DNA from 2 places in the Micromonospora sp. H33 genome. Region 1 is predicted to be linked to the other one. Evidence: riboswitches for the same ligand, from Rfam matches in the RefSeq annotation. Region 1 holds a riboswitch; the other holds the start of a gene.
The links. Region 1 has a riboswitch for S-adenosylmethionine ahead of ACTMS0_RS20600 (ABC transporter substrate-binding protein). Riboswitches for the same ligand answer to the same signal wherever they lie in the genome.
Positions count from the first base shown of each region.

Region 2: linked by a shared signal. The riboswitch ahead of thrC (threonine synthase) and the one ahead of ACTMS0_RS20600 (ABC transporter substrate-binding protein) in region 1 are both predicted to bind S-adenosylmethionine.

Region 1 covers NZ_JBQHDE010000009.1:197,177-201,544, reverse strand. Annotated here, with positions in the region: gene ACTMS0_RS20605 (glycoside hydrolase family 15 protein) at 1-1,772, opposite strand, end outside; SAM riboswitch class IV at 2,042-2,154, shown strand; gene ACTMS0_RS20600 (ABC transporter substrate-binding protein) at 2,383-3,222, shown strand; gene ACTMS0_RS20595 (amino acid ABC transporter permease) at 3,319-4,092, shown strand; gene ACTMS0_RS20590 (amino acid ABC transporter ATP-binding protein) at 4,089-4,368, shown strand, end outside.
Region 2 covers NZ_JBQHDE010000003.1:87,769-92,136, forward strand. Annotated here, with positions in the region: gene ACTMS0_RS09585 (ABC transporter permease subunit) at 1-800, shown strand, start outside; gene ACTMS0_RS09590 (DUF4232 domain-containing protein) at 795-1,502, opposite strand; gene ACTMS0_RS09595 (GntR family transcriptional regulator) at 1,530-1,721, shown strand; SAM riboswitch class I at 1,924-2,060, shown strand; gene thrC (threonine synthase) at 2,071-3,357, shown strand; gene ACTMS0_RS09605 (GNAT family N-acetyltransferase) at 3,669-4,368, shown strand, end outside.

The DNA.
Region 1 (4,368 bases):
TGGCTGAAGGCCTGCGGGAAGTTGCCCATCTGCTCACCGCTGGGGGCGATCTCCTCCGCGTACAGACCGAGCGGACTGGCGTACGTGAGCATCTTCTCGAAGGTCAACCGGGCGTCGTCGAGCCGGCCGGATTCGGCGAGGGCCTGCACGTACCAGAACGTGCACATCGTGAAGGTGGCCTCGTCGCCGGCCAGACCGTCCGGTGACGCGTCGGGGTTGTAGCGGTAGACGAGGCTGTCGGAGACGAGTTCGGAGTCCATGGCCCGCAGGGTCAACTGCCACATCGGGTCGGTCGGCGTCACGAAGCCGACCGAGGGCATGGCGAGCAGGGCGGCATCCAGGACGTCGGTCGCGTAGTGCTGCACGAAGGCGCCGCGGCCGGGGTGGAAACCCCGGGTCATGATCTGGTCGTAGATGGCGTTGCGGGCGGTGACCCAGCGGCCCGTGTCGGCGGGTCGGCCGTGGCGGTCCGCGAGGCGGATGGCCCGGTCGAGCGCCACCCACGACATCAGCCGCCCGTAGGTGTAGTCCTGGGGGCCGGCGCGGCTCTCCCAGATCCCGTCCTCGGGCTGGTCCCAGTTGTCGCAGAGCCAGTCGATGATGCGAACGATGCGCAGCCACGCCTGATGGGGGCCCTTCAGGCCGTGGCTGTCCGCGAGGTGGATGGAGTTGAGAGCCTCGCCGTAGATGTCCAGTTGCAGTTGCCGTGCCGCACCGTTGCCGACCCGCACCGGCCCGGACCCGCGGTACCCCTCCAGGTGGCCGAGCACCTCCTCCGTGAGATCGGGCGAGCCGTCGACGCGGTACATGATCTGCAGCGGCACTCCGTCCCGCTCCGCGTCCTGGACCCGATCGCCGAGCCACCGGAGATAGCCGGCGGCCTCGTCGGTGAAACCGAGACCGAGCAGCGCATGCACGGAGAACGACGCGTCGCGGATCCAGGTGTAGCGGTAGTCCCAGTTGCGTTCGCCGCCGACCTGCTCCGGCAGCCCGGCGGTGGGCGCCGCGATCAGGGCTCCGGTCGGGGCGTACGTCATGAGCTTGAGCGTCATCGCCGACCGCTCCACCATCTCCCGCCAGCGCCCGGTGTACCGGGACCGGTCGAGCCAGCGCCGCCAGAAGTCGCGCGTCTCCTCCAGCATCTCCCGCACCTCGTCCGGACTGTAGGCGCGGGGCGGATCCGGCGAATTGGTCTCCAGGACCACTCCCCCGGCCTCGCCCTCATGGAGCGTGGCGACCACACAGAGGCCCTCTTCGGTGCGCCGGCGTTCATGCTCCTCGGACAGGCGCTCGGCGTACCGGATGGTGCCCAGGGTGAGCGACTGCGTGGTACTGCGCAGGACGCTGCCGTCGGGGTACGCCTCCAGCTTGTACGGATCGCGGCCGTAGTTGAAACGCGGCCGGCAGTCGGCCCGGAACCGCATGCTGCCCCGGACAACCCGGAGCATCCGGACCAGACGGTGACGATCGGTGGGTCGGTCTCCCGCCACCGGCATGAAGTCGACCAGCTCGCCGACGCCGTCAGAGCTGAGGAAGCGGGTGATCAGGATCGGGGTCCCCGGCAGGTACAGCTGCTTGCTCGTGTAGTCGACGCCGTCGGGCGAGATTTGGAAGTAGCCGCCGCGACGCCGATCGAGCAGGCCGCCGAAGATGCTCGGCGAGTCGAAGCGCGGCGCGCAGAACCAGTCCAGGGTGCCGTTGATGCTCACCAGCGCAGCGGTCTGCAGGTCGCCGATCAGCCCGTGCGCCTCCACCGCAGGGTACGAGTCCACCAGACCTCCCCAGTCTTCCCCCGACCCCGCCGACTACCCCCGACCTCACGGGCCACACCTCACATCCGGTACCGGCCGGGAAGCCGCGTGCCGCCAGGGCGAACCGGTCAGCGCTCGGGCCGACGCCGACCCGGGCTACCCGTTCCGCGCGCACCTGCGGCACGTCGGCGGGGCGATCGAGGAGTGACGAATCCGCAGGTACGGCGGCACGTGAGGGTGGTCATAACGGCTGGACGGCACACCGTCACCCGCTGCTAGTCTCGTCCGCAGGTCATGAGTGCCAGCGCGAAGCCCCGGCTTGCTGGCCGGCAACCCTCGTCCACGTAGGGGTGCCCCGGGTGAGGACCAGGCACCGGAGCGGGCTCCGGTGCAAGCGTGGCCTGGTTCCCCAGGTCAGCACCGACCTGGAGGAGAGCCATGTACGTCCGCATCGACGCCCCGCCGCCGGCCCTGACCCGGCGCCGTCACGTCGACATGATGCGGGTCTGCAGCGCCGCGTGTAGCTGAGCGCCACACTCCCTCGCACCGAACCTTCCCAGCGGTCCGCCCACCGGCGCACCGTCGGCGGCGCACGCCCGTGCCCGCCCGGACAACCCACTCGGAGACACCTGTGCGATTCGTTCCCGCCCTGACCCGGGCCGCCGCCCTCGCCGTCGCCGCCGTCCTCGGCGCCGCCACCCTCACCGCCTGCGGCGGTGACGACGCCGCCGGCTCGGCGGACAACCCCTACGACCTGCTCCAGCCCGGCGTGCTGCGCGCCGGCACGCTCACCGACGCGCCACCGAACGTGTACCTCAAGGACGGGAAGTTCACCGGCTTCGACAACGACCTGCTGGTCGCGGCGGCCGCGAAGATCGGCCTGAAGGTGGAGTTCGTCGGCACCGACTTCTCGGCGCTGCTCTCGCAGGTCGCCAACCGCAAGTTCGATGTCGGAAGCTCGTCGATCACCATCACCGAGGCGCGGAAGAGGACCGTCGACTTCGGCAACGGCTACGACTTCGGCTACTTCGGACTCGACGTGCCGGCCGGCTCCCCCATTACCGGCTTCGACCAGCTCAAGGGCAAGCGGGTGGTGGTCGTCCAGGGCACCGTCCAGGACGACTACGCCACCCGGGAGGGTCTCGACCCGGTCCGGGTGCCGGACTACAACGGCGCACTCAACCAGCTCAAGGCGGGCACCGCCGACGCCTGGATCGCCCCCGCCGAGATCGGCGACAAGTCGGCCGCGGACAGCAACGGCAAGATCACCGTGGCGGCGAAGGAGCTCAGCCCCGCGCCGACCGCGTACGCGTTCGCCAAGGGCAACGACAAGCTGCGCGAGGCGCTGGACAAGGCGCTCGACGAGGTGATCGCGGACGGCACCTGGACGCGACTCCAGCAGCAGTACTACCCGGGTCGACCGATCCCGGCGGACTTCAAGCCGGGCAGCGGCACGGTCACGGTCAGCTGACAAGGAAGGGCCCCTTTTAAACGCCTGGCGAGGTGAAGGGGCCCCTTCTTAACAGGAACCAGGAAAGAGCGAGCGGGGCGGTAGGAGAAGCCACTGATGGATCCGTTGAGCACCCTGTGGGAGACCTTCTTCGACTGGGAGTCGATGCGGGAAGCGCTGCCCGAGATGCTGACCGTCGGGCTGCCCAACACCCTGATCCTGGCGGTCTCCGCCGCCCTGCTCGGCACCGTGCTGGGCCTGCTGCTGGCGGTCGCGGGCATCTCGCGTACGCGTTGGTTGCGCTGGCCGGCCCGTGTCTACACCGACGTCTTCCGCGGCCTGCCGGCGGCGGCGACGATCCTGCTGATCGGCGTCGGGCTGGCGCCGTTCGGGATGGAGGTGTGGGGTCCGAACCCCTACCCCCTCGGCATCCTGGCGCTGTCGCTGATCGCGGCGGCGTACATCGGGGAGATCTTCCGGTCCGGCATCCAGTCGGTGGAGGCCGCCCAGGTGGAGGCAGCCCGGGCCCTCGGCTTCTCCTGGGGGGAGGCGATGCGGGTCGTGATCATCCCGCAGGGCGTCCGCCGCGTGCTGCCCGCGTGGGTCAACCAGCTCATCGCGCTGATCAAGGACTCCAGCCTGGTGTACTTCCTCGGGTTGCTGGCCAGCCAGCGGGAGCTGTTCCGGATCGGGCAGGACTACGCGGCGAACACCGGCAACCAGTCGGCGCTGCTGCTGGCCGGCCTGTTCTATCTGGCGCTGACCGTGCCGCTGACCCATGCGGTCAACTGGATCGACCGGCGGCTGCGGCACGGGCGTCCGGCCGGCTCACCCGGCGACGAGGACGACGACCTGACGTTCGCCGGTGCGGTGGAGGGGAGCCCACGATGAGTACGTCGGTCAGTGTGAGCCTTCGCGACGTGCACCTCGCGTTCGGCCGGAACCGGGTGCTGCGCGGCGTCGACCTGGACGTGCCGAGCGGGGCCACCGCGTGCGTGATCGGCCCGTCCGGGTCCGGCAAGTCCACTCTGTTGCGGACGATCAACCGGCTCATCGAGCCGGACAGTGGCGACGTGCTCCTCGACGGCCGCAGCGTGCTGGGCGACGACCCGGACCGGTTGCGGCAGCGGGTCGGCATGGTGTTCCAGCAGTTCAACCTGTTCCCGC
Region 2 (4,368 bases), on a different contig from region 1:
AGTTCCGGCGGCAGGCGGCCCGACGGCGTACTCAGCTCGCGCTCGGGTTCATGGTGCTGCTGCCGCTGATCATCCTGATCGCGTTCCAGTTCGACTCGGGGGACGACGACGACAACGGGCGGGGCGAGTTCGGCAGCCTGATCGAGTTCGCCACCACCGGCGGGCTCAACTTCACCCTGTTCACGATCTTCGTCTCCGCGTCGTTCCTGCTGGTGGTCGTGGTGGCGCTGTTCTGCGGTGACACCGTGGCGAGCGAGGCGAGCTGGGGGAGCCTGCGCTACCTGCTCGCCGTACCGGTGCCCCGGGCCCGACTGCTCGCGGTGAAGCTGCTGGTCGCGCTCGCGTACTCGGCCCTGGCCCTGCTGACGCTCGCCGGCACCGCCCTGCTGCTGGGCACCCTCCGGTACGGGTGGGAGCCGCTGCGCAGCACCGTCGCCGCCCAACTGGAGCCGGGGGAGGGGCTGCTGCGGTTGCTGGCGGTGCTCGGGTACCTGGCCGTCGTACTCCTCGTGGTGGCCGGCCTGGCGTTCCTGCTGTCGGTGTCGACGGACGCCGCGCTCGGCGCGGTCGGCGGCGCGGTGCTGCTGTGGATCCTGTCCAGCATCCTCGACCAGATCACCGCGCTGGGCGTGCTGCGTACCTTCCTGCCGACCCACTACAGCACCGCCTGGCTGGGGCTGCTCTCCACGCCCGTGCAGACCGACGACGTGGTCCGGGGGACCATCTCGGCGGTCAGCTACGCGACGATCTTCTGGGGGCTGGCCTTCTGGCGCTTCACCCGCAAGGACGTCGTGTCATAGCAGCGAGGCCGCCGGGGTGGGCGCGCCCTCGGTTGGGGCTCCCGGCGTCGGCGTGGGTGGCACCGGGGCGGGTGTGGCCGGCTCGCGCTTCTCCCACGCGCTGACCCCGATCCGGTCGGTGTTGCCGAGGTCGATCGGCCCGTCCGTGTCGACCTCCTGCCCGGGCTGGCCGGCGGCCGGGGCGACCTCCAGGTGCTCGGCGTTCGTCGCAACAACGGCCGGATCGGTGACCAGGTTGCGCCAGAGCACGGCGGCGCCCGCCCGCTCACCGGGGGCGAGGACGAGCGGCCGGGGCGGGTCGTCGAAGCCCGACGTGATTCCCTTCGCCCCGGGGATCACCCGGACCGGCACCGGGCCGCCGTCGGCGTCCCGCAGCCGGAGCGCCGGGTACCCGTGGAGCGGGTAGGCGCGCGTGCCGCAGTTGACCAGCTCCACGCCGAGCGCGCGCAGCCCCATGGGGGCGCTGACGCCGAGCGCCCGGATCCGGATGCCCGATGCCGGGCAGTCCGCCATCGGGTCGACCCCGGCCGACGGGGTGATCGGGTCGACGCCGGCCGACGGGGTGACCTGGGGCGGCGACGGGAGCCGTACCGGCACCGGCCCGGCCTCGGGCGGGTCAGTCGGCCCGCAGCTGGCGAGCAGGACGATCCCGGCGAGCGGCACGGCGAGCCGGCAGCGGATCAGGGTCCTGCGGAGGAACACCCGCCGATCCTCGCGCCGGCCCTGTGGGTGGCCGGATGCGCACGGCGTCCTGTCGAGCTGCCCCGTTCATGGGACCAGAGCGCGTTCCTGGCCGCCGCTCATTACGGGGTTTCCACGCAGGTCATCCGCTCCGCGATGTTGATCCTCCGCGCCGAGGGGCTGGTCGAGGGCCACCAAGGGCGCGGCGTCTACGTTCGGGAGCGCGGGAACTCACCGTAGATCTTGGAAGATTTCGGCCCCTGGGGGGAGGGGCCATTTCCTTCCAAGATCTCGAAGAGGTGGCCGGTCGCACAGATGGGGCAGCTCGACAGGGAGCGAAGGGGCACCTCGGCGCTGCGGAGTAGGTCACATCTGGCCACAGCGTGGGAACGGACGGTGGACAGCCGCCGGCCTTTGCTTAGACTCGGCAGCACAACTGCATACCTCATCCAGAGGGGCTGAGGGATACGGCCCGACGACGCCCCGGCAACCACCCCGCGCGCTCATCGCAGAGCGACCGGCGGGGCAGGTGCCAATTCCGTCCCCGCCGCAGAGTGCGACGCCGGGGAAAGATGAGAGGACTCTCGACATGACGTCGACGATCGCCCCCTCGGGGATCGACACCGCCAGCAGCCCCGCCCGCGCCCTGGTCTGCCGCGCCTGTTCGGCCCGCTACCCGCTGGCCGCCCAGCACGCCTGTTACGAGTGTTTCGGCCCGCTGGAGGTCGACTACGACGCCGCCGCCCTCGCCGCCGTCACCCGCGAGCAGATCGAGGCGGGTCCGCAGAACATCTGGCGGTACGCGGCGCTGCTCCCCGCCGGTCAGGACCCGGCCACCCGGGTCACCCTCGACCCGGGGCTGACCCCTCTGGTGGCCGCCCCGCACCTCGCCGCCGAACTGGGCATCACCGCGCCGCTGTGGGTCAAGGACGACAGCGCCAACCCGACGCACTCCTTCAAGGACCGGGTGGTCTCGGTGGCGCTGACCGCCGCGCGGGCGCTCGGTTTCAACCGGTTCGCCTGCGCCTCCACCGGCAACCTGGCCAACTCGGTCGCCGCCCACGCGGCCCGGGCCGGCGCGCCGTCGGTGGTCTTCATCCCCAGCGACCTGGAGCAGGGCAAGGTGATCACCACCGCCGTGTACGGGGGTGACCTGGTCGCCATCGACGGGTCGTACGACGACGTGAACCGGCTCTGCGGTGAGCTGGTGGAGACCGACGAGTTCGAGGACACGGCGTTCGTCAACGTGAACGTGCGCCCCTACTACGCCGAGGGGTCGAAGACGCTCGGGTACGAGGTGGCCGAGCAGCTCGGCTGGCGGATCCCCGCCCAGGTGGTGATCCCGATGGCGTCGGGCGAGCTGCTGACGAAGATCGACAAGGCGTTCAGCGAGCTGGTCGAGATCGGGCTGGTGGAGGCGCCGGCGGGCGGCTGGAAGGTGTTCGGCGCCCAGTCGGCGGGCTGCAACCCGATCGCCACGGCCCTGCACGCCGGCAGCGACACCATCACCCCGGTCAAGCCGACCGGCATCGCGAAGTCGCTGAACATCGGCGACCCGGCCGCCGGCCTGTACGCCCTCGAAGCCGTCCGCCGCACCGGAGGCTGGATGGAGTACGTCGACGACGACGAGATCCGCGCCGGCATCCGGCTGCTCGCCCGGACCACCGGCGTCTTCGCCGAGACGGCCGGCGGGGTGACGGTGGCGGTGCTGCGCAAGCTCGTCGAGTCCGGCCGACTCGACCCGGCCGCGGAGACCGTCGTCTTCAACACCGGCGAGGGCCTGAAGACGCTCGACGCCGTCGCCGGCCAGGTGGGCCCCACCCACCGGATCAAGCCCTCCCTGCGCGCCGCCCGCGACGCCGGCCTCCTGGGCTGACGGAGCACCGCCGCTCGGCGGGGAGGGCCCGCTAGCCCGCACCGGGACGAATCGCCCGGACGGGGGATCGGGCGATCCGCGCAGTAATCGGCTTTTCGCGGTGAGTGCGGAAAACGCGCCGTGAAGGACTTGACGGCAGCAATCGGGCGGCGCAAGATGCTCCGTGCGGGAGGGCGTTTCGCCGGAGACTTTGCGAAGTTCTTACGACCCAGCGCCGGAGGCGTTGTGCGATCGTCCCTCCCGACCACGTCCGATCGGGGCCGGCGGAAAACCGCTGGCCCCGATCGCGTTTTCGGCGCACGCTCGCTCCCATGAGCATCGCCGTCACCCCGTACGACGCCGCCGACCCGGCCGCGATCGACGCGGCGCACCGGATCGTCACCGCGGCCACCGCTGCGGACCTGCCCGATTTCCCGGTCCAGACGCGGGACGAGTTCGCCGCGTACGCGACCCACCCGATGCCGGGCTACGTCGTGACCCGCGCGCTCGCCCGGCTCGACGGCGTGGCGGTCGGCCATCTCGAGCTGCGGTTCCCGCAACTCGACAACACCGACAACGCCAGCGTGACCTTGAACGTCCACCCGGAGCACCGGCGCCGGGGCGCGGGTCGGGCGCTGCTCGCGTACGCCGTCGAGGAGGCCCGGAAGAACGGCCGCAAGCGGCTCTACTGCGACACGGTGGTGGCGCTGCCGGACGGGCCGGCGCGGCCGGAGGCCGGCGGGGCCTTCGCCGCGACCACCGGCGCCCAGGCGGCGCTGGCGGAGGTCCGGCGGCGGCTGGACGTCACCACCGTCGACCACGCCGCGCTGGACACGCTCCTGGCGGAGGCCCGCACGCACACGGCCGGGTACCGCGCGGTGGGCTGGCACGGCCCGGTCCCGGAGGAGTACGTCGCCGACGTGGCCCGGCTGGAGAGCCGGATGAACACCGACGCGCCGCTGGGTGACCTGGAGATGGAGGCCGAGAAGATCGACGCCGGGCGGATCCGGGGGGTCGAGGAGGCGCTCGCGG